Linked DNA regions of Rubinisphaera italica. The main gene of each other region encodes a partner of the protein of the gene in region 2 in a complex. Links are inferred from orthologs where the notes say so. Each region holds a gene or a part of one and is shown on either strand. Other genes may lie near its edges. The genes, in order: accB, accD and accC.

The links.
Region 1: the proteins of accD (region 2) and accB are in contact, whole or in part, in a solved structure (PDB 8UXZ), measured with the Escherichia coli proteins. The link is inferred for Rubinisphaera italica from one-to-one orthologs.
Region 3: the proteins of accD (region 2) and accC are in contact, whole or in part, in a solved structure (PDB 8UXZ), measured with the Escherichia coli proteins. The link is inferred for Rubinisphaera italica from one-to-one orthologs.

What each region holds. Positions count from the first base shown.
Region 1 is NZ_SJPG01000001.1:91,007-99,120, reverse strand. The notes cover bases 1-2,863. They hold accB (acetyl-CoA carboxylase biotin carboxyl carrier protein), read right to left. Parts: upstream 1,763-2,863; coding sequence 1,238-1,762; downstream 1-1,237. Other genes in these bases: Pan54_RS00355 (M24 family metallopeptidase), read right to left, coding at 1,908-2,863; accC (acetyl-CoA carboxylase biotin carboxylase subunit), read right to left, coding at 1-1,140. In the rest of the region: more of Pan54_RS00355, read right to left, coding at 2,864-3,011; Pan54_RS00350 (nitroreductase family protein), read right to left, coding at 3,373-4,014; Pan54_RS00345 (hypothetical protein), read left to right, coding at 4,774-5,979; Pan54_RS00340 (M16 family metallopeptidase), read left to right, coding at 6,261-7,520; Pan54_RS00335 (hypothetical protein), read left to right, coding at 7,779-8,114. UniProt on the Escherichia coli protein: This protein is a component of the acetyl coenzyme A carboxylase complex; first, biotin carboxylase catalyzes the carboxylation of the carrier protein and then the transcarboxylase transfers the carboxyl group to form malonyl-CoA.
Region 2 is NZ_SJPG01000001.1:3,638,325-3,646,383, reverse strand. The notes cover bases 1,316-4,123. They hold accD (acetyl-CoA carboxylase, carboxyltransferase subunit beta), read right to left. Parts: upstream 3,242-4,123; coding sequence 2,390-3,241; downstream 1,316-2,389. Other genes in these bases: rpe (ribulose-phosphate 3-epimerase), read right to left, coding at 3,988-4,123; Pan54_RS13560 (histidine phosphatase family protein), read right to left, coding at 3,335-3,889; Pan54_RS13570 (serine/threonine protein kinase), read right to left, coding at 1,335-2,222. In the rest of the region: Pan54_RS13575 (ATP-dependent helicase), read right to left, coding at 1-1,241; more of rpe, read right to left, coding at 4,124-4,665; Pan54_RS13550 (PQQ-binding-like beta-propeller repeat protein), read right to left, coding at 4,758-6,074; Pan54_RS26575 (hypothetical protein), read left to right, coding at 6,073-6,198; ATP-dependent zinc metalloprotease FtsH, read right to left, coding at 6,267-8,059.
Region 3 is NZ_SJPG01000001.1:97,325-105,400, reverse strand. What follows is about bases 5,252-8,076. They hold accC (acetyl-CoA carboxylase biotin carboxylase subunit), read right to left. Parts: upstream 7,421-8,076; coding sequence 6,083-7,420; downstream 5,252-6,082. Other genes in these bases: accB (acetyl-CoA carboxylase biotin carboxyl carrier protein), read right to left, coding at 7,518-8,042; Pan54_RS00370 (6-phosphofructokinase), read right to left, coding at 5,252-5,887. Outside these bases: Pan54_RS00395 (glycoside hydrolase family 15 protein), read right to left, coding at 1-1,106; pyrE (orotate phosphoribosyltransferase), read right to left, coding at 1,193-1,750; Pan54_RS00385 (prenyltransferase/squalene oxidase repeat-containing protein), read left to right, coding at 1,912-2,943; Pan54_RS00380 (cytochrome C oxidase subunit IV family protein), read left to right, coding at 3,153-3,491; Pan54_RS00375 (carboxypeptidase-like regulatory domain-containing protein), read left to right, coding at 4,241-4,753; more of Pan54_RS00370, read right to left, coding at 4,856-5,251. UniProt on the Escherichia coli protein: This protein is a component of the acetyl coenzyme A carboxylase complex; first, biotin carboxylase catalyzes the carboxylation of the carrier protein and then the transcarboxylase transfers the carboxyl group to form malonyl-CoA.

The DNA.
Region 1 (8,114 bases), 3.5 Mb from region 2 along the record:
CGGGCTGATTACGTAACCTTCATGAACATGCGAATCGAAGCGTACGCCAAATCCTCCAGGGACACGCAATTTTGTGATCTTGCCTGGGCAACCGCGATAATCGTTTTCTGGATCTTCAGCATTGATGCGGACCTCAATCGCACATCCCTGCGACTTGATATTCCGCTGTTTTAACTTCAATTCTTCACCGGCTGCGACGCGAATCTGCTCTTTGATCAAGTCAATTCCCGTCACCATTTCACTGACGGGATGTTCAACCTGAATTCGGGCATTGACTTCAATAAAGTAGAATTGATGTTCTTTATCGACGATAAATTCCACGGTGCCTGCATTGTAGTAACCACAGGTTTTGATGAGCCGGACGGCTGATTTACAGATATCTTCCCGAACCGACTTCGGCAGATCCGGAGCCGGGCTTTCTTCGATCAGTTTCTGATGCTTTCTCTGTGTGGAACAATCTCGCTCCCAGAGATGGACACAGTTCCCGTGCTGATCGGCAAGTACCTGCACTTCGACGTGCCGGGGGCGTTCGATATACTTTTCGAGATACACTCCCGGATTATTAAATGCTTTTTCGGCTTCCTGACGAGCGGCACTGAACCCGGATTTGAGCGAGATTTCATTCATCGCCACCCGCATCCCTTTTCCGCCACCACCAGCTGTTGCCTTGATGAGTACGGGATAGCCGATTTTGCCGGCTACTTCGAGAGCGGTTTTTTCATCGGTGACTAGTCCGTCACTTCCGGGAACGACATTCACTTTGGCATCGGCTGCAATTTTTCGAGCAGAGACTTTGTCTCCAAGTTGTTCCATCGCGGAATGATGCGGCCCGATAAATTCGATGCTGCATTCCCGACAGACTTCCGCAAAGTGAGCATTTTCAGCGAGAAACCCGTAGCCCGGATGAATTGCCTGCACATTTCCGATTTCTGCTGCTGAAATAATGCGATTGATCAACAGATAGCTATCACTGGCGGGAGCTTTGCCGATGCAATACGACTCGTCTGCGAGTGTGAGATAATGGGCCCCCCGATCCGCTTCGCTGTAAACAGCGACGGTCTCAATCCCCAATTCCCGACAGGCCCGCATGATTCGCAGGGCAATTTCGCCACGGTTTGCGATGAGTATTCGTTGAAACATAAAACAATCGTCTATCTGATGCAGTAGTCAACCAGATTTTACTGATGGAATTTGATAACCCAAACCGATGGATACGCATTTAGTATCCAACGAGTGGTTAGTTGGGCTTAACTTTAAAGAGTGCCTGGCCAAAATCGACAGCATCGCCATCTTTGGCCAGAATCTTTTCGACTGTCCCGCTGCATTCAGCCGGAATCTGGTTGAAAACTTTCATCGCTTCAACCAGACAAACAATGGATTCGGCTGACACCTGCGATCCGACTTTCACAAATGCAGGATCTTCAGGGCTCGGAGATGAGTAAAATGTCCCGACGGTTGGACTTTTGATTTCGATTAAACCGTCATCAACTGGAGCTGCAGTATCCCCCGATGCGGCTGGTGCACTTGATGCCTGAGCCGGGGCAGCGACCGGAGCCGCCATCGGAGGCATTGCAGTTGGCATCGCCTGCATTGGCATCGCGGTGACTTGTGGTCCCCGTCGCAGCCGCCACTGTTCGTCGCCGTTACGCAGGTTGACTTCAGTCACATCGTGAGCCTCCATCATCTCCATCAGCTCTTTCAACTGAGCCAGATCGATGGGGCCGTGAGTGGAATCTGGTTTTGGCTTGGATTTGTCGTTCATTTGCTTTCTGTCGCTCTTCGAGCCCTGAATGACATGTTAATCTTGCGTTTTGTAAAGATCCTGAGGATCAAGCCGAAAATATTCCTCGACTCAAAACCGCGTTATTGTCTTTGTAAATAATCGTAAACACGGACAGGATATGTCGCTACCCAACCGTATGAGCCTCGAGTTCACGAGACAATGAGGAGAGAACTTCGCAGCCACCTTTAGTAATTAACACATCGTCTTCGATGCGAATCCCTCCCCATCCTGGAAAATACAATCCTGGCTCGACGGTCACAACCATACCGGGCTTAAACACATCTTCCGATGTCGGACTCATCCGGACCGATTCATGAACCTGTAAACCAAATCCATGCCCCAACCCATGATTGAATTTCGCAGCCACACCATGATTTTCCATAACCTGGCGAGCGACTCGATCCACATCACTGGCCCTGACATCTGGCCCAATTGCCTGAATCGATTCTTCCAGGGCAGTTTTCACAACTTCATACATACGTTGAAGTTTGGACGAAATGCTACCTGTGACTATCATCCTCGTCAAGTCGCTGACATATCCTGTCGAAGTTCGAGCCCCCCAGTCGACCAGCATGAACGGAGATTCTTCGCAGCGAGTTAAGCCTGGACGAGCATGAGGCAGAGCGGCTCGCTCGCCAACAGCAGTAATGATTTCAAACCCGGCTCCAATGGCTCCGAACCGACGCATACCTTCTTCAAGTGTAAATGCTGCTTGAAGTTCGGTCATTTCGAGCATCAGACTCGACTTGAGAAATTCAAAGCCCTTTTCGGCCTGACGAACCGCTTCTCGGACTTGTTTGATCTCGTCAGCATCTTTGACTGCTCGGAGTGGTTCGACGAGCCCTTTGACAGGAATCAGGTCAGGTGTTTCCACCGCCTCGACCAACTGACCGGCTGCATCGTAGCTGATCGCAGTGGATTCGAACCCGCAAATGGGTTCTTTGGTCGCCTTGAGCACTTCGGCTGTCGTTTGCAGTAATGTTTTGTTAACCGGTCGAATTTCAGCCTGGATTCCTGGGCATTCCTCGGAGATCTGAGTCGTATAGCGACCATCACTGATCAGGATTTCGAAATCTTTGCCGATCAGAAACCAGCTACTGTCCCCGGAAAATCCGGTCAGATAGCTGACGTTGGTTTCATTACAGACCAGAAACGCGGGTAATTTTTCTTTTTTGAGAACCCGCTTGAGTTTCTCTCGCCGGGCTGAATATCGATTTTGCGGAATCATAGATGCTCCTCATGTTGCACAGCGAGAAGATACAAAACAGTAATGAACGCGAATCCCAACACGAACTAATTTTCGTTCAACATTCATTTTCTTTTAACGTGTCATTAACTTTCCGCAAGCCTGTTCTAGAGCAGATTCAAAAATTACCTGCTGTGTCCTGCAGGAGCAGGACACAGGGTATAAGGACATATGGTGTCCATGCGACTGCAGATACCATTTGAAAATGATCTATTATTTTAATGTCATTTACTCAAAGTGTAATGGGTGGCAGGGGTCGAACGAAGTGATGCCCCAGAAATTTCAACGTCCTGGGGGCTTCGCTGCGTTCCGATCCCAGACACTCAGATATTTGAATTAGCAATCAACTCAAATGAACTCGTTTCACCCAGCCTGTAAGCGGCCCCCTTTTATCGCGGAGTTTACTTGTGGCAATTGTCCCCGATTGAACATCCTGTGGTGAAAAGAAGAGAGAACCAAGCAGAATTTCCTGAGTCGGAATCCCCAGCCGGTCAAAAACTTCCGGGGAACGCAGCACGCCACCACTCGACCAATAATTGCGAATCCCATTCGCAGTCGCTGCCAGGAGTAGATTTTGGACTGCAGCCGAAGCGGCAGCCAGGTGTTCCATGTTTTCAAGGGATGCCTCAAAGAGAATTTTCTCTGGCAGTTCCGTCTGGGGCGGATTGGGCAACCAGGTCACCTGCACCATGCAGTCGGCAGTCGCGAGCATCCGCATCACATTGCTGCTGTCTTTTTCCATCAATTCTTCACGCAACTGACGGCATGCCGAATCATCGAGCACATAAAACCGCCAGGGCATCAGAGCCTTCAGTTCCGAGTCCTGCAGATGAACATCATTGGCAGGTCGATGAAAGGGTGCCCAAGCCGCCAGTTCCAGAATTTCATTGGCCAGCGATTTTCCGGAAGCAGGCAATGGCTCTTCTGCCAATACTTTTTCTGTACAACGTGCATGGACAATTCTGGCAAAAAGTTCAGAGGACATACGGCAACTTTAATATTCTAAAGAGTGGAGATCCCGTTGAATTCAAGGTGTCACCAACGGGTGGAGGTGAATCAGATTCCTGTTTAGTGCTCCATTCCAACTAAAAATCAGGATGTCACTGGCTTTGCCAGTGTATTTAATATTTGGGACAATCCGTTAATACTGACAATCCAGCATGCACCTGTGAAGAAACTACGACCAAATGGCATTAAAGGTTTTATTCTAAGCCAATTCAGCGTAACATATCCATGGGCATTAATGCCTGATTCCTGTCTTCGGTTATGTTCCTAACCACGTGATATCAGTTTGGTTGATACGATTCATCACTTCCAGTGATCCTTGAGTTCTGTTTTTGAACAAGGTTTCGTTCCAATTTCGCACTCTCTTGTGTCGATCAGGAGAAGCGTTCGACAACAGATTTGGGGTATTGAACTGGAATTGCCCATCGAATTTCCCCTATAACCGTTACAAGAGGTCAGGACAATCGACAGAGAGGCCATCAGTTTCATCCGAGATCGGATTCCCAAGCTATTCTCTTGGCATAGGGTCTCCGGTTCACCATAATTAAAGGCGCGACTGGCAAAAAATGAATTCTGATGCCATGATCTCTAGTGGCGTTCGTTACCAACAGTCTGCTCCATCACGTTTTAATTCTCGATATCAAGTACCGACAGCATTATGATTTTCAGACTTCTTGAACGTTTCGAGCAGACGGGCATCTCTCCTCGAGTTGAGAATGCATTGGTGACTTGCGTACCCATGCGAACGGAATCCCGATTTACGATCAGCCTGTTTGCACTGGCTTTCTGTTTAATTTCAAGCCTGCTGGTTCAAGCAACGCCCGCTTATGCTCAGGGCGACGGAGAACTCATAAAGGAAGCCGACCTCGATTTCCTCAAGCGCAAAAAATTCGAGTACACTAAAGCGCTCGGCACAACCAATATCACTCAGGCAGATATCGCACTACTGACGGAATACAATCGAATTCAAATCTTGCAGATGAGTCTGAAAAGCCAGCTTCGGCAACTTTCTAAAATCCGTGAACAACTCAAACGCGATCTCAACCTGCTGGCCAAGCCTCCTGCTCGATCCGTACTCCTGCCATTGATCATAAAGCACTGCGAACAATTGAACGAACAGCCGCTTCCCGTGCGTTTGAATGCCTGTTTGCTGATTACCGAGTTAAATGAAGAACCGCCAAATATTCCCAAGCAGATCCCAGCAACTCCGTTTACAGGAATCGCCGACCCACTGATTGCGATCATCTCGGAAAAAAATCAAAGTGAAGCTCTCAAAATTATTGCAACCAACGGTTTGATGAGATTGTGCCAGGATGGTTCGCCCAAAGTCGATATTCGTAGTCGAATTGCCGATGCTTTGATTGCGCAACTCAAACAACCTAATCTCAATGAATGGTACAAGCGATCTCTGGTCGAAGCGGTTTCACAAACTTCGGTTTTATTTGATAAAACACGTACGCCTTATATTGTGCAGACACTCGCCGAGATTCTGATTAACCCTATGGAACCCTGGACGGTTCGTGCCGAAGCTGCCAGCGGACTGGGACGGACAGAAATGAATCGGGAAATTAATCTCACCCTGATTAATTATGAAATTGTCCGTTTCGCCTATGAAATGGGTCAGCAGTATAATGCGAAACCGAATGCCCCCCATTGGAGACTTTGTGCATTCCGAATATACACGGCATATCAGCCTGAGTTTTCTAATTCGACAGCATTACTGACTCGTGTGAAAAGTGCTCCATTCACCGCATATCGAGCAGAGATTCAAGGAGCGTATGATGTTGTTCTCCCGTTAGCGAATGGGATTCTGAAACTTCCCCCCCCGCCGGGAGCTAAGCCTGTCCCTCCCAAAGTCTTGTCCGACCTCAAAGCATGGCTCGATGCCAATACTCCCGAGAACGATATCATCGGACCCAATACAAAACCGCTGAAAAACCCTTAATAACGAAAAAATTCGTGTCCTGTCGAGCATTAATTGTCGTTTGATGTGTTCCACTGCTGGCTTACTCAGCATTGAATAATCCGATGGGTGGCTGAGGTCGAAGCACTGCGAAGCCCCCAGACTTGTTTCGACTCCGCTTGCTGCAATTCCCCCCGGATTCGACACTCTCTTCCTGCCAGAGTTCCCTCTCAAATTGCCAGTTCCTATAATAGAGTGATACACCGATTCGGAACTCTTGCGCTGCTTTTATAAAGCAGACTTCAGCAAAATTGAAAGACACTATGTCGCATCAGCAAATTCATCAATACGAAATGTCGAACGGGATGACCTTGTTGATTGAGCATTTGCCAGCTGTCCGCTCGGCTGCCGTCACGCTCACCTTTCCAGCCGGAACCTCCCACGAACCAGCCGGAAAAAATGGAACGGCTGCACTCCTGAGCGAATTGATGCTCCGGGGGGCGGGTGATTTGGATTCCCGACAATTATCGATTGCTTTCGACAATCTCGGCGTCCAGTATTCAGTTTCTCCGGGCTGGTTTCATGTAACGATCTCCGCTGCGACCATCGCCGAGCGACTGCCCGAAGCACTGGAATTGATCGCCAAAGTGTTACTCGAACCACGGATGGAAGCCAATCATTTCGACATGTGCAAGGTTGGTCGAGAACAGGCTTTGCGATCGATCGAAGATGAGCCCCGTCAAAAACTGATGATCGAACTTCGCCGCCGTTGCTATCCACCACCATGGAATCGTCCGCTCGAAGGGACGATGGAGCATCTCGATACAATCACACTCGAAAATGTGACCGACCATTATCGTCGCTGCTGCGTGCCCGAAGGAGCCATTCTCGGAATCGCCGGCTATGTCGACCCGCAAACCACGCGTGCTCTCTGCGAACAACTCTTCGGCGGCTGGCAGGGCATCGCGCCGAAGCCGCTGACGGAAATTGAACCGAAAGTTCATCAGGGACATTTGAAGCACGATTCCACTCAAACCAACATTGGCATCGCCTACCCGGCTGTGCCCTATAATCATCCCGATTACTACAGCGGCTGGGCTGCTGTCGGCATCCTCAGTGGCGGAATGAGTTCCCGGCTCTTCACCAAAGTCCGCGAAGAACGCGGCCTTTGCTATGCCATCGGAGCCTCACTCAACACATTGAAAGAGCGTGCCCGAGTTCTGTGCTACGCTGGCACAACCAACGAACGTGCCCAGGAAACGCTTGATGTCACGCTTCAAGAACTGAAAAACTTCGGGCTCGATATCACCGAAAATGAACTGCAACGCTGTAAGGCTCGTGCAAAATCATCATTGATCATGCAGGAAGAATCGACCATGGCTCGCGCCGGTTCGATGGTGCGGGACTGGTTCCATCTGGGCGAAATCAAAACGCTCGATGAAGTCCGCCAGAAAGTCGATTCACTCACCATCGACGACCTGACCCGCTACGCCGAAGAACACTCCGCCGAAAAATTCCAGGTCCTCACCATCGGCCCCGAACCCCTCGATGTCCAGGGCGAAGTCGACATCAGCGAGCTGTAAGCTTTCCAGGGGTGGCTGGGGTCGTAGCGAAGCGGAGCCCCCAGAGGGGCAACTAATCTGGGGCTCACTATGTTCGACCCCAGCCAACCTGTCACCTGTTTGAGCTGAGAAATATCGTTCGAGTGAACAAAATCCCCCATTCGGGATTCAAGAACCAGACTCGGTTGTGATATTATCTACCCAAAGATTTTCCATTTGCAGACGCTGGCTCGAATGACGTTCTTCAGATCGTTCGGCCTGATATCAAGGATGAACACGATGAGATTATATAGCCTGATGGCTGGAGTGTTAGTTATTGCAGGTGCTGGTTCCAGTCCGACATTACTGGCTCAGTCGTACTCGTTACGTGAACCGCTTGCCGATACACGAACCCTGCAAGTGACTGCCCAGGTGCAGGGACAGGGAACTCTCAAAACCCCAACACAGGAGAAGAAAGACCTCGATCTGCCTCTCGAAGTGCAGGCTTCTCTCACCTTCTACGAACGTCGGCTCCCCTCAGCCGGGCGGGATGAGCGTGCCTGGCGATCCTTCCGACTTTACGACAACGCCCGCTCAAACATCAAAGTCAAAAATCAAGTGACCAACCTGACGCTC
Region 2 (8,059 bases):
GTGTTGATGATGCGCAGCAATGCGGATTCATCGCGAGGCTGAGAGATGATCCGCATATAGGCCATCAAATCCCGGATTTCTTTGCGATCAAAAAAGGATTGGCTCCCCAAAATCACATAAGGGATTTGTCGTCGTCGCAATTCGGATTCAAAAGCTCGGGGTTGCTCGTTTGTTCGGAATAGGATTGCAAAATCAGAAGGTTGCCGATTTTTCTTGGCTATCATGTAGCTGATTTCCAAACCGATTCGCTCGGCTTCGGTCACTTCATCGGAAAACTTTTCGTAGCGAACTGGCTCGACTGCTTTCTTAGTGGATCGCAACACCTTGTGATGACGTTCACGATTGAAGCTGACCAGGCGGTTGGCAACATTCAGAATTTCATCCGTACAACGATAGTTGTCTTCGAGTCGAACGATTTTGGCAGTCGGGAAGTGCGATTGAAACGAGAGGATATGTTTGACCTCTGCTCCTCGCCACGCATAAATTGATTGATCGTCATCTCCGACCACGCACAAATTATTGTGAGATCGAACTAAAGCTTGAATCAAACGAAACTGTAGCTGATTTGTGTCCTGATATTCATCGATCTGGACATAATCAAATTTATCCTGCTGACGTTTCAGGGCATCGGGATGCTTGGCGAAGAGTTGGTCTGTCAACAGGAGTAGATCATCAAAGTCGACACTATTGCGAGCTCGGAGTCGATCACAATATTTTCGATAAGCCATCGAGGCGAGGAATTCCCGGTCATCGAGGGCGTGGTCACCTGCTGATTCCGGTTGAACGCCATTCGTTTTCCAACGGCTGAGAATCGCGAGCAGATCTCCCGGCTTGAGAGTCGATTCCTGAACTCGGATACTTCGTAACACTTCACGCGCGAGCGATTCCTGATCGCCCCGATCAATGATGGTGAAGTTTTTTCGATAGCCGAGGACTTCAATTTCGTCCCGGAGTATTTTCACACACAAAGAGTGAAATGTGGAGATTAACGGTTTCACTTTGCGGCGACCAATCAATTCCCGGATACGTTCAGCCATTTCCTTGGCGGCTTTGTTGGTGAAAGTGACTGAAAGGATGCGATCGGCTGCCGTTCCGCGGTTAATTAAAAGAGCCATGCGGGTTGTGATCACACGTGTCTTCCCAGTCCCGGCTCCAGCCAGAACCAGGAGAGGCCCTTCAACCGTCGTTGCCGCATCCCGTTGCGAGGGATTCAACGAAGCTGTCAATTCACGAGGAGTCATTTTGGGGCCAGGGCTTTTGGTCAAGGGGCAAGGGGTGAAAAGTTATAGGGTCAACCTACTTCCTGGACTCAGGACCATAGACCCTCGACCATTTCACTTTGGTGTTGCGGGGCGTTTGCGGACGAGGTTGCGGAAGGCGATTGTCATTTCGCGCACGGATTGCCAGCGTTCGTCGGGATTTTTTTCGAGCCCGCGTTCAATGACCTGTGCCACAGGTTCCGGGATTCCGGGTGAGGTTTCCCGGATATTTTTTGGGGGCTGATTCATATTCTTAACGATGGTCTGCAAGTTTCGTCCCTGAGCGTATGGCAGTTGATTCGAGAAAATCTGATAGCAGGTCACCGCATAGGAATAGACATCGATTCGCTGATCGGTTCGTTGCCGTCGAACAAGTTCAGGAGCCATGTAGTCGGCTGTTCCCGTTCGGTTGCCCGGTGCCTGGAATGGAGGCGTATTCGGGACCGCTAAACCGAAGTCGATCAGTTTAATCCGGCCAGTGGTTGTCGTCAGGATATTTTTCGGGCAGAAATCGCGATGAATCCAGCCCTGCTCGTGAAAGTATTGCAGAGCTTCTCCCATCGTAATGATCCATTTCATTCGATGTTTCAACAGGGTTTCGTTCTGCAGTTCAATCAGCTGCTGTAAGCCGTAACCGTCGATGTATTCCATCACAATGAACGGTTCGTCTTCGGTACTCAGACCGAATTCGTAGGTTTTAACGATGTTAGGATGTTCGAGTGATTTGCCCACCACACCTTCTTCTGGACGATTCAAGCCGGGAAAGCGGGCGTTCATTTTCGCGAGGGCTTCGCGGTCGATCAATTTCAAGGCAACAAATTGCTGGTTCTGGCGATCGTTCGCCTTCCAGACTTTGGACATTGTGCCCAGTCCCATTTGGGAAATTCGCTCAAATCGTGTCTTTAGATTCACACGATCGACTTTGGGTTGATTTCGCTGAAAGAGGTTTTTAATCAATTGCATTTTGACTTCCATGCCGGTTGAGGCTAACCCACACGCTCGAGTTTTTAATTGGTTCAAGCTTATTGAAAAAACGGCAGTTCTTTATTTAACCGCCAAGACGCCAAAGTAGCCAGCAAATTGGATCAAGTTATTTTCGACTCTGATTTTCAGGTAATTATTTCGTTTCATCAGACCTTGGCTGGAGCAATTTCGAAGTAGTCGATGAATGCGGCTAATTCGGAACGTAAGTCTTTACGGTGGATGATCCGGTCGACGAAGCCGTGTTCCATCAAAAATTCACTGGTCTGGAACCCTTCAGGCAGTGGTGCTTTGACAGTCGCGACAATGACTCGTGGGCCCGCAAAACCAATCATCGCTTTTTCTTCAGCAACAACAATATCTCCCAGAGATGCGAAGCTGGCGGCGACACCTCCCATTGTTGGGTTTGTCAGGACAGAGATAAAAAAACCGCCTTCTTCATTGTATTTTCCCAGTGCTGCGGAGACTTTGGCCATTTGCATCAGGGATAAAATTCCCTCATGCATACGGGCACCACCTCCAGAACCGCTGACGATAATCAATGGTAGTCGAAGTTCGGTCGCTTTTTCAGTCGCCCGAGTCAGTTTTTCTCCCACAACAGATCCCATACTACCCATGATGAAATCGGGATCTGTCACAGCAATCACTACAGGACGCCCACGCAGGTAACCACGCCCGGCTATACAGGCATCGACCATGCCGGTCTTTTTTTGTTCGGATTTCAGTCGGTCTTTGTAGGGACGGGAATCGACAAAGCCGAGCGGGTCGACCGAGTGCATCTCGGTCATCCACTCCTCAAAACTGCCGACATCGAGCAGTTGTTCGAGTCGGGCTCGTGCTCCGACTTTGAAGTGATGATCGCATTCAGGACAGATACCAAGTAATCGATCGACCTGTTTACGGAAAACCGTGGCCTGACATTCAGGACATTTCAGCCACAATCCCTCAGGAACGCCTCGTTTCGCAGGACGGTCATTTGAATTCGGCTCTTCGTCAGTCATCGAAATACTTTGGTTGCTTGAGGGTTGATTGTTTAGGGTTGAGTGTTTTCTTAATTACACCAATCTTACACTGGCCACACATCTCTGGGCATTCTAAGCTCGGTGCAGTTTCTGCAGTTTGCAGCGTTTAATGTCCTGAGGCTGATGATGCAGGCAGACCTTTCGGCCTTCGACATTACAGGCGATTAAAGTCGCCAGCGGTTCAGGGGCGACAATAAGAATGTGTTTATCTTTCCGCCCATATTGTTTCATTAACTTGATGACACGTTTCACTGCTGCTTCAATTGGTTCGGCATTGGGAATGGCGACTTCCAGAGGCGCATCTTCCCAGTGACGGTAAACAGTTGGGTATTTGCGCTTCACTTCATCGACTTCTAAACCTTCCCAGATTCCCTGGCTGACATTCCGTAAAAGTTCAGAGGACTTAAAAGGGACATCCAGTTTTTCGGAGATGATTTCAGCAGTGCTATGAGAAGGTTCGTTAGGGCCTGAAAGAATCAGATCGATTTCCTGATCTGCCAGCGACTCGATCAAGGTTTCAACTTCTCGAAATCCACCCTCATTGAGAGGCAGGTTCAAAGAGCCTTGAACTCTGTGCTGGGAATCGTAATCGGTTTGTCCGGGACGAACCAGAAAGATTTTGCACATACACCAACCGTGAATTAGCGAAATAATTGCCTGGAACCTCTTCGTTCCTGACGGATACATTCAAATGCAATTTTGCATCGGAATCCAAACGGCACAGTCTATCGAGTTTTGATATTGATTTCAGCTAATAAACCCGAAACCGCCTCAGAATAATCGTCCTTATCGAAGATCGAACTTCCACAGACGAATAAATTTGCCCCATGCTGTGCACATTCCCCTATTGTGTCCAATGCGACGCCACCGTCAATAGAGAGAAACTGATCGTCTCGCAGTAACTCTTTGATGGCAGAGAGTTTATCTAATGCTACTGGCATGAATTTCTGTCCCCCAAAACCCGGATTTACGCTCATCACGAGCACCAGATCACAGGCTGAGATCCAAGGCTTGATTGCCTCGACAGGTGTATCGGGGTTTAGAACGAGGCCCGGAGAACACCCTGACGCTCGAATTTTTTCCAGCAATTCTCCCGGTTCAGGAACGGCTTCGATGTGAATGGTGATTGCATCGCATCCGGCGTTTACATAGTCCTGATAGTATTTTTCAGGATCGCTGATCATCAGATGAGCATCGAATGGTAAGTCGGTACATTTGCGAATCTTCTCAATGACGAGTGCTCCATAGGAGAGATTCGGAACGAAATGTCCATCCATCACATCCATGTGGAGCAGGGGGGCATTCGCTGCTTCGAGCCGAGCGATATCTGTATGCAAATTGGCAAAATCACACTTCAGCATTGAAGGGGCAATTAAAGGACGCTTACCCAGCAGAGATTTCATCCGAGCGTTCATTTTGAAAATCTTTATGAGAGCCGATAAAAAAGGAGCCGCACGCAAAAAAATGTGTGCGGCTGCGGATTTCTGTCAAATAATTACTTCTTGAGCTGATAGCACATCAGGCGATCCTGCTCACGCAGATAAAGTTTGCCATCGACAACCACGGGATGCGCCCAGCTTTTATCTTCCTGATAAACCGGCACAAACGTATTGACCACTTTGTAGTCAGTGGGAGTCGCTTCGATGATGGCCACAAGACCATCCTGATAGCGAAAAATGATTTTGCCATCAACATACAGAATAGCCGCTGAGCCTTTGCCTTCTCCGCGAAGCCCATCGCCACCCCAGACGATTTCTCCCGTATCGAACTTCAGGCAGGTTGGGAAGCCCTGGTTTTGATTGTGGCCGCCGAATAAATAACCATCCTGCAAAACCATTCCTCCGTGATGATTGTTGAATGTCCGTTTTTCAAGCCAGTAGACAGGATCCGCTGACACGCCGTCTCCATCCTTTTTCAAGTGGAGCAATACAGAACCACCACCACCGTAACTTGAGGTGGCAAACACGTAGTCACCTTGAGCAATTGAAGTCGGAATGTTGGCAACCTCGTTTGCGACCTGATTGTAACCCCAGAGAAATTTACCGTCTGAAGCCCGAACTCCAACAACGCCCCGCCCGATCAACTGCACGTATTGTTTGACGCCCGCTCCGTTAGAAACAACAATTGAAGAATAGCCAGCTCCATCTTTCCCTTCGGTTTTTTCCAACTCTGGTTCCGTAAATTCAGGGACAGCGGATCGCCAGACTTCGGAGCCGTCTTTTTTGTTCAGACAGACAATCATCGCTTCGTCACCACCGGGAGTGCAAAGGACATGATCACCATCGACCAATGGAGATTCTGAATATCCCCAGCCGGACATCATCTTGCCGTTCCATTCTGATTTAAAGTCTTTTTCCCAGACTTTCTTACCGGTATTGGCATCCAGACAGGCAATTTTTCCAGAAGAAGCCACAACATACAGTTTGCCATTGTCGTAAGTTGGAGTGCAGCGGGAACCGGGATAACTGTGTTCTGGATTTCCTTCGGTCAGAAAGGTTGTCCACATGATTGATCCTGTTGAGGCATCGGCTGCGATGACAGCTTGTCCATCTCCTTCGCCACCATCCACATTCCCGGTTGTGTAAAGTATCCCATCGACAATCGAGACACTGGCGTAACCACGCCCGAAACCTTCCGCATTAAAAACCAATTCAGGGCCATCATCGTCCCAGCTCCAGTCGAGATTAGTTTCCCCAGATTTGTCATCGTTGTTAGCCCCTCTCCAGCGTGGCCAATCTTCTGCCATTGCGGAAGCATCGATCAGACTGATGGCAACCATTGCAGTCAGTGAAAGACTGAGGAGTTGATTCATGGTGGGAGTTCCTTTGAACAATGAAATATTTGAGGTGGGTGGCAGTTCAGGAGTTATTCAAATTGATGCCAATCCCGATGCTGATTTAGAGCATGGTCAGACGGCATCGATTTCGCGAGCTTAATACGAATGTGCACGATAGCTGATTCTCTGCTGTTTCTCAATTCTGATGAGTCTAAACCCCGTTGCACATTATTCCTGAGTTTTGTCCGGCTTCTCGGTATCTGAAGGCGTTTCTTCTGACTCTTCTTTTTCTTGATGCTCCAGCGCCATTTCTTGCCCATGATTGATTGCCGGGTCGGTATGAGCGCTGGAGGGGATTTTTGGGCCATTTTCATATTGATTGAGTATGGATTCGAGATGCTTAGAGTCCATGACTTCCATTTCAATCAGGTCTCGTGTCATATGTTCCAGAATGTCCTTGTGCGTTTCCAACATACCAGTCACTTCTGCCAGGCAGGTATCGATAATCGATTTGACTTCCTGATCGATCTCACGAAGGGTGTCCTGAGAATGTTCGTAATCGACACTGCTTCCACTGCCTGCTAAAAACGGAGAACGCCTGGCCGTGGAATAATTGACCGTTCCCATTTTCGCGCTCATGCCGAATTCTGTCACCATACGTCGTGACATATCGGAAGCTCTTTCGAGGTCATTTTGCGCGCCTGTTGACTGTTCACTGTAAATTACACGTTCAGATGCCAGACCGCCCAACATCACGCAGATCCGATTTTCCAGTTCGGATTTTGTGACCAGATAACGATCATCGGTCGGTCTCTGCAGGATATATCCCAGCGCACCAAATCCGCGCGGGATAATTGAGATTTTGTGAACTGGATCGGTCTTTGGTAGACAGCAGGCGACCAGCGCGTGTCCGCATTCGTGGTACGCAACCCGTGTCCGTTCCTCATCACCAATAATTCGCGTGCTTTTTTCGAGACCAGCGACCACACGTTCGATTGCTTCTTCGAATTCCGCCATCGTCACATGTTTCTTATCGTTACGAGCGGCCAGCAAAGCGGCTTCGTTGGCCAGGTTGGCCAGATCTGCACCGGAAAAGCCGGGAGTCAGTTTCGCGAGCCGGCCCAGATTGACATCTTCTCCCATTTTGATGCGTGAGGCGTGAACTTTCAGAATCTGCTCGCGACCTTTGTAGTCTGGCTTGTCCACCAACACATGCCGATCGAATCGACCGGGACGCATTAAGGCAGGGTCGAGAGTTTCCGGACGGTTTGTGGCTCCCATGACGATGACTGAGGTTTCATTCGAAAACCCGTCCATTTCAACAAGCAATGCGTTGAGAGTTTGTTCACGCTCATCGTGTCCGCCCGGCATTCCGCTGCCGCGAGTTTTACCGAGTGCATCGAGTTCATCGATAAAGATAATGCTGGGTGAACGTTGAATCGCCTGCTGGAAAGTATCGCGAACGCGAGCCGCACCTACGCCGACGAACATCTCGACGAAGTCAGAACCGGAGAGTCCGTAAAACGGAACTCCCGCTTCCCCGGCTACCGCTCGAGCAAGCAATGTTTTTCCAGTTCCCGGAGGGCCGACAAGTAAAACTCCGCGGGGAATACGACCGCCTAAGGCTTGGTATTTGGCCGGCGTTTTCAGAAATTCGACGACTTCCCGCAGTTCACTCACCGCTTCATCAATTCCTGCCACATCGCCGAATGTTGTTTTGACATCGTCCTGCGAAACAAGTTTGCCGCGAGTTCTACCGAACGACATCGCTCCACCAGCTCCGCCCATGCGACGAAACATCATGATGAAGAACAGGATGAATAAGACGAGGAAAAGCAAATACAATAGCGATTCGATTTGAGCCGGCGGCGAGGAACCATCGTAATCGATTTCGTTGGCTTTGAGCGTTTCTTTCACACCCGCGAGCGTTTCAGAAGGAATCCCGACGATATTAATTCGATATTTCAGCAGGCTTTTTGTGTCAGCCGTTTTGGCATCATCTTTGGCTGATTCTTCAGATT
Region 3 (8,076 bases), 3.5 Mb from region 2 along the record:
TCATTCTTATCACCGGAATGATGATAGCGTTTGGCATAAATGACGGAGAGAATCGAGTCAAAAATGCACCACTGGGCCTCTTCTCCCGGCTTGAGAAGTGCATCCCGAACTTCCTGATTGTCACTGAAATCATCGGTGCGCTGCTCAGGTGAGAGCATATCTTTATAGTCCGCACACCAGTAAGAATCGCCCACATAGCGACGGATGCCGAAATCGCCCTGTAAATGTTCCTGAATATCAGCAATGATTTTATCCGCCATTTCATAATTGACAATTTGCAACGGCTCAATCAGAAAGAGCAGGGCGGCATCGTACTTGCGGTTTTTAAGAGGATCTTCCTGAATGCATTCAGCAGGCAAAATTGAATACAGCGCATTTCGTCCGCGGGTAATCGCATCTTCCAGAATGTCAATTCGCTCACAGGCGATCTGATGCTCCTGAAACAGATCGGCTCGTTCGTCATAAAATCGACTGAACTCGAGCAGGCCAGCAGTAGCAGTGCCGATGCTCGAAGCCGCGATTTTGCGGACTTCTTCCCAGTGACCGCTGTCTTCATCTTCCCAGAATTTCAGAGCGTGCAGGGTTTCCACGAACAGGATCATCAGGTCGATTTGATCCGAAGTGGGCTCGAAGGCCCGGTCGCAAGCGAGCCTGCTGAAGGCCCAGAGGAAATAGCCGAGAGCATCGTTTTGAGCGTGTGCCCAGTGTTGATCGATCTCTTCGAGTTGCTCGCCACGAATGCGGATGTGGGGGCGCTGCATCGGATCGTCGGGATCACTTTTTCCGGCAATCAGGTCGTCAAACCGATGTCGAGATTTGAGAAAATAGTCGGCCAGTGTCTGCAGGCTGCGCATTGCGGGTTCGACGCGTCCCGACGCATACAATCCCCAGGCAACCAGGACATTATCGCGCACCCAGCAATTGGAATAGCCGGTGTATTCGGTGTCATCCTGCAATGCCAAGGCAGCAGGGAAGAGACCATTTGAAAGGGCCTCGAAACGAAATGTGCCGGAATCGTTTAACAGCTTCTCCAGGTTCTGAAGATCTTCTGTAGTGTAGCTGTCTTTCAAAAACGGTTGAATACAGGCAGCTTGAGCAGTAAGCATTTTAACATCCTTGCAGTTGTCTGTAGATCAGGCTGTGCCTGACGAAATGCGAGCAAAATGTAAAGTCGAGCCGGTCGTCCTATGTCTTATAGATCTTCTGGTGGTTCCAGCCCGAAGTCCCGGATTGTTAAAAGAGTGCGATGAGGGATGTTTCGAGCGGCGAAGTTTGCAGCTCCTCCTTCGAGTCGATCGATAATTGCTGCGACCGCGACCACTTCACAACCGAAGTCCTGCACGCGATCGACGGCCAGCAATGCACTTCCACCCGTTGTGACGACATCTTCGACAATAGCGACTTTCATGCCGGGTTCCACGGGGCCTTCGACGAATTTCTGGGTGCCGTGACCTTTGGATTCTTTGCGGATCATGAATCCGACGACGTCCCTTTTCTGTTCGGCTGCAACAGTCAACATGCCGCCAACAATTGGATCGGCTCCGATCGACATGCCGCCGATGGCATCAAACTCGAATTCATCAAGGAGATCCCACAATCCCTGACTGACCAGCCGCAAACCCTCTGCATGCAGAGTGACCTGCTTGCCATCAAGGTAATATTTGGCTTTTCGGCCGGAAACGAGGGTGAAATCGCCGAATTTCAGGGCTCGTTCGCGGAGTAATTCGGCTAATCGGGTGGGATTGCTCATGGTTTGGATGCCTTGTCACGATTGGGAGCGGATTCAAAATTGGACCGAATAGATCATTCCCGTTAGAATTCTGATCGATCCAAAGCCGCTCCTCTGCTATACTGGTTACATACGGAAACATAGCAGATCATCCGCCGTTCCAAAAGTTGAGAGCCTTGCTCATGCAGATTTCTCGCCGACATGCACTAACTGGCTTGGGATTATTACTAGTCCCAAATATGCCAGTTTACGCTCGAAAACAGGACCCAAAAGTCAAACTGGCCGTTGGGCGTGCGCTCGATTATCTCGTACGGACTCAAAAACGGCAGGGTTATTGGGAAGCCAATGGTGGACAGTATCGTGTTGCCATGACGGCTCTGTCCGGTATGGCCCTGCTGTGTGAAGGTTCGACTACTAATCGGGGAAAATACGCCAAAACGGTCCGCTCAGCGGTCGATTATCTGGTTGATATGTCTCAGCCGAATGGTTTGATCGGTTATGAGAAAGACTATCACTACACATACGGCCATGGCTTTTCGATGTTGTTTCTCTCGCAGATACTTGGAGAAGAAGAAGGGGCAGAGCGTCGAAAGAACTTGCTGAGAGTGCTGAATAATTCCGTCAAGTTCAGTGGCTACGCCCAGACAACCCGCGGCGGCTGGGGATATGTCTCCGCCAAAGATGGTGGCGATTTTGATGAGGGCTCGACCTGTATCACCCAGGTTCAGGGCCTTCGTGCTTGCCGCAATGCGGGTATTCCGGTTGCGAAAGAAATTATCGATCGAGCCAAGCAATACATCAAAGACTGCACTACTCCGGAAGGGGGGGTGCAGTATTCAATTCGCGGTGGTGGAGCCCGTCCGCCAATTACAGCTGCAGCAGTCGCCGCCATGTACAGTGCCGGCGATTATGATGAATCTACCCATGTCGAGAAAATGCTCGAGTTCTGTAAGGAAAACATTTGGCCGAATGAAGGGGGAAGTTCCAATTACTTCGGTCACTGGCACTATACACACTATTACTATTCTCAGGTAATGTATCGGGATGAAACCGTGTGGCCGAAGTATTTTGAGGATATTTCCCGACAGATACTTCCGAAACAAAATGCGTCTGGCGCCTGGAAAGAAGGGCATATTGGCGATGTCTACACCACCGCCATCAATGCTACCATCCTGCAACTCGAAAACGGTTATGTACCAATTTACCAGCGATAGCAAGGTAGGACAGGCTTCCAGCCTGTCTCATTGGGATACCCTGAAATTTGAAATCAGTTGCACGATTTAATTGGAAATTACACAATATATTCATTGCTTTGACCCAATTGATTTCCAGGTTGTGTGCCACTGGCTTTGCCATTGCAAATCCAACTTTTTATTGGGTCAGATTACAAGACAAATCGCTCACCATCAGGCTTATAATTCCAATGCACGAGACTACAGAATCCCACCCCAATTACCTGATGATCTTCTTCTGCCTGTGCGGACTGACGCTGGCTTCGGTTGTGCTGGATCTGTTTTCCAGTCCTTCCTGGAAGATCACAATCGGTTCTCTCGTGATGCTGGTCGCAGCAGCGAAAGCGAGTTTAGTTATGCTGTTCTTCATGCATTTAAAGTTTGAGCGAAACTGGAAATACGCCCTTTTGATGCCGACCGTTATTCTCTCGATGGGATTGATCCTCGCGTTCCTGCCTGATATCGCGATGCATTACTATCCGCTTGATGTCCCACAGGTAACGGAGACTATTGGACAGAACGCACATTGAGCCAATCATGAGGTTGCTCAAAACACAAGCACGAAGCGCAAGCGAGTGTGTCAAGATCTTCAGGACACATTCGCTTGTGCTTCGTGCTTGTAAGTATTGTTAGAGTACGTCTCGACGCACCCTGCGGTTTCGTCCCTCGTTAAATGTCGTCTCATTCTGAAACCCAATTCCTGTTTCACACTGCTGGACAAGCCAGCGGTGGCACACATCAACGACATTAATCAGTAGACAGGGCCTCCTGTTTTTTCCGTGTTAACCCTGAAAACGAATATAAAGGTGCAACCTCAAAACGTGTCAGCGAGGGAACGGTGTTCGATTTACAATCCCGTTCAGCTCTGATGTTCGATACGTCATGTCATTGCATGCAAGAAGTTGAGGACATCGGTAACGAGATAAAATCAAACCCACCCGGGTCATGACTGACTCGGCTCACCTGACTGATCATTGCCTTGTACTCAGAATCTTGATGTAACTTCTGCAATTCCTGCCTCTGGAAAAAACTTCAGTTGACTCATTATTGAGATTCCAGCAATATCCGCTCGCATTGATTAAAGACTTTGATCATGTTGTTCCTGACAAGCTCTTCAGGATGAAGTTGCCCAGGAAATTGTGACGATGAGAATAAGGATGTTCAATTCGTCATTTTTATCTCACCCATTAAATGTATTGGTCAGCAAGAGGCTGCCCTCCTCGATTCACGACGAATCGAATTACACCAAACTACAGTACCTACCTTAAGGAACATGACAATGAAAACTCTTCTGACCGGATTCGCGTGTCTGAGCCTTGTGCTCGCTCCGATTTTCTCGACACAGGCAGAAGTCGCCCGGACGACGAAAACAAAATCAGCCGTCAGCGACATTGCTCTTTCTAACGGCGGAGCCTTGAATGGCAAAGCTGTCACCGGACAAGGCCAGGCCCTTAATGGTGCGAAAGTTTCCGTTCGCCGCAACAATGAAGTCGTTGCCACAACCGTGACCGATGCCGATGGCAAATTCACTGTTGCCGGTTTGGACACAGGCATCTACGAATTGCAGGCTGGCGAAGGCAAGGGTGTCGTTCGAGCCTGGGAAGGTTCCGTTGCTCCCCCAACTTCAAAAAGTAACGTGCTGATCGTCAGCGGTGCGACAACAACTCGTGCACAGTCTGGATTGTTTGTCGATCCTCTCGACACAATCACACTCGGACTCTCAATCACTGGTGTTGCACTCGGTGCCGCTGCTCTGTCTGAAGATAACGAAACGATTATCGTCAGCCCGTAATTCTGCACTTGCAGAAGTTTCAACACAAAAACAGCACTCGCCCAATGTTTGACGAGTGCTGTTTATTATTTTACGACTTGATCAAAATCGATTGACCAAGAATTACTTCAAGAACTCAGCCGCTTCGTCGAAGAAGGAATCTTCGAGTTCCCGCATTTGGTCGACAGCATCTTTCAACTCGACAGCGACAATCTGTGTTCCTCTCATGGCTACCATTTTGCCGAAGTCTTTCTTCAATGCCAGATGACCGGCGTGCACACCGAGACGGGTTCCCAGAACGCGATCAAACGCACTTGGTGTTCCACCGCGCTGCAGGTGGCCCAGTGTGACCGAACGGGTTTCGATCCCCATGCGGTTTTCAATCACTTTGGCAACGTGATCGCCAATTCCGCCCAGTTTGACATGACCAAATTCATCGACTTCCTGATCTTTTGTCACAAAGCCACCATCAGTGTTGAGCTTGGCTCCTTCACTGACAACGACGATGCCGTAATTTTTGCCTTCATCGCGTCGCTTCTGCAGAACGTCAATCATTTCCTTGATGTTGACTTCGCGTTCAGGAACCATGAAATAGTCGGCTCCGGAAGCAATTGCAGAATAACAGGCGATCCAGCCCGCATGTCGCCCCATCACTTCGACGACCAGAATACGACGATGTGATTCTGCAGTCGTTCGCAGACGATCGATCGCTTCCATCACGATGTTGATACAGGTATCAAAACCGAATGTCTGATCGGTTGCGCTCAAATCGTTATCGATCGTTTTGGGACATCCGATTACCGGCAGTCCCTTTTCGCTGTACAACTTGCTCGCTACACCGAGGGTGTCGTCTCCGCCGATTGCGACCAGTGCATCCAGACCAAGATTGCCAAATGTTTCGACGATTTGATCGATTTCCGTTGGATTCTTGAACGGGTTGGTTCGAGAGGAACCGAGAATCGTACCCCCTTTGTCGATGATCGGATCGGTAAACTTAGGAGTCAGTTCGATATGGTTTCCCGTAATCGCTCCCCGCCACCCTTCCAGTAGACCGATACTTTTTCCACCCGCATTATCAATAACTTTGACGACGCCGCGAATAACGGCATTCAAACCCGGGCAATCGCCACCACCAGTTAACAGACCGACTTTCATTACTTCAATTCCTTAGAGTTTTCGAGGGGTTGAATTTCTACAAGGTGCCCCGCGTCCGTCATGACTCGGGTTACTCACGTTTTTTTGCGATGTTTGCAATTCACTGGTCAATGATGAAGCGAACTGACCCATGACTGACTCGGCTCGCCTGACATGACGATTCAACAGTGAGCATAGTGAATTGCTGCTGAGATTTCAAAACGTCCGTTCCAGGAACGTGGTGTCGATTTTACCATCTTTAAACGCTGAGTGGGCGAGTACACGTCGGGCGAGGGGGATTGTCGTTTTCACACCTTCAATGACGAATTCGTCTAATGCCGAAAGAGCAGCTGCAATGGCCTCATCGCGAGTTTCTCGATGCACGATCAATTTGCCGATCATCGAATCATAATACGGGCTGATTACGTAACCTTCATGAACATGCGAATCGAAGCGTACGCCAAATCCTCCAGGGACACGCAATTTTGTGATCTTGCCTGGGCAACCGCGATAATCGTTTTCTGGATCTTCAGCATTGATGCGGACCTCAATCGCACATCCCTGCGACTTGATATTCCGCTGTTTTAACTTCAATTCTTCACCGGCTGCGACGCGAATCTGCTCTTTGATCAAGTCAATTCCCGTCACCATTTCACTGACGGGATGTTCAACCTGAATTCGGGCATTGACTTCAATAAAGTAGAATTGATGTTCTTTATCGACGATAAATTCCACGGTGCCTGCATTGTAGTAACCACAGGTTTTGATGAGCCGGACGGCTGATTTACAGATATCTTCCCGAACCGACTTCGGCAGATCCGGAGCCGGGCTTTCTTCGATCAGTTTCTGATGCTTTCTCTGTGTGGAACAATCTCGCTCCCAGAGATGGACACAGTTCCCGTGCTGATCGGCAAGTACCTGCACTTCGACGTGCCGGGGGCGTTCGATATACTTTTCGAGATACACTCCCGGATTATTAAATGCTTTTTCGGCTTCCTGACGAGCGGCACTGAACCCGGATTTGAGCGAGATTTCATTCATCGCCACCCGCATCCCTTTTCCGCCACCACCAGCTGTTGCCTTGATGAGTACGGGATAGCCGATTTTGCCGGCTACTTCGAGAGCGGTTTTTTCATCGGTGACTAGTCCGTCACTTCCGGGAACGACATTCACTTTGGCATCGGCTGCAATTTTTCGAGCAGAGACTTTGTCTCCAAGTTGTTCCATCGCGGAATGATGCGGCCCGATAAATTCGATGCTGCATTCCCGACAGACTTCCGCAAAGTGAGCATTTTCAGCGAGAAACCCGTAGCCCGGATGAATTGCCTGCACATTTCCGATTTCTGCTGCTGAAATAATGCGATTGATCAACAGATAGCTATCACTGGCGGGAGCTTTGCCGATGCAATACGACTCGTCTGCGAGTGTGAGATAATGGGCCCCCCGATCCGCTTCGCTGTAAACAGCGACGGTCTCAATCCCCAATTCCCGACAGGCCCGCATGATTCGCAGGGCAATTTCGCCACGGTTTGCGATGAGTATTCGTTGAAACATAAAACAATCGTCTATCTGATGCAGTAGTCAACCAGATTTTACTGATGGAATTTGATAACCCAAACCGATGGATACGCATTTAGTATCCAACGAGTGGTTAGTTGGGCTTAACTTTAAAGAGTGCCTGGCCAAAATCGACAGCATCGCCATCTTTGGCCAGAATCTTTTCGACTGTCCCGCTGCATTCAGCCGGAATCTGGTTGAAAACTTTCATCGCTTCAACCAGACAAACAATGGATTCGGCTGACACCTGCGATCCGACTTTCACAAATGCAGGATCTTCAGGGCTCGGAGATGAGTAAAATGTCCCGACGGTTGGACTTTTGATTTCGATTAAACCGTCATCAACTGGAGCTGCAGTATCCCCCGATGCGGCTGGTGCACTTGATGCCTGAGCCGGGGCAGCGACCGGAGCCGCCATCGGAGGCATTGCAGTTGGCATCGCCTGCATTGGCATCGCGGTGACTTGTGGTCCCCGTCGCAGCCGCCACTGTTCGTCGCCGTTACGCAGGTTGACTTCAGTCACATCGTGAGCCTCCATCATCTCCATCAGCTCTTTCAACTGAGCCAGATCGATGGGGCCGTGAGTGGAATCTGGTTTTGGCTTGGATTTGTCGTTCATTTGCTTTCTGTCGCTCTTCGAGCCCTGAATGACA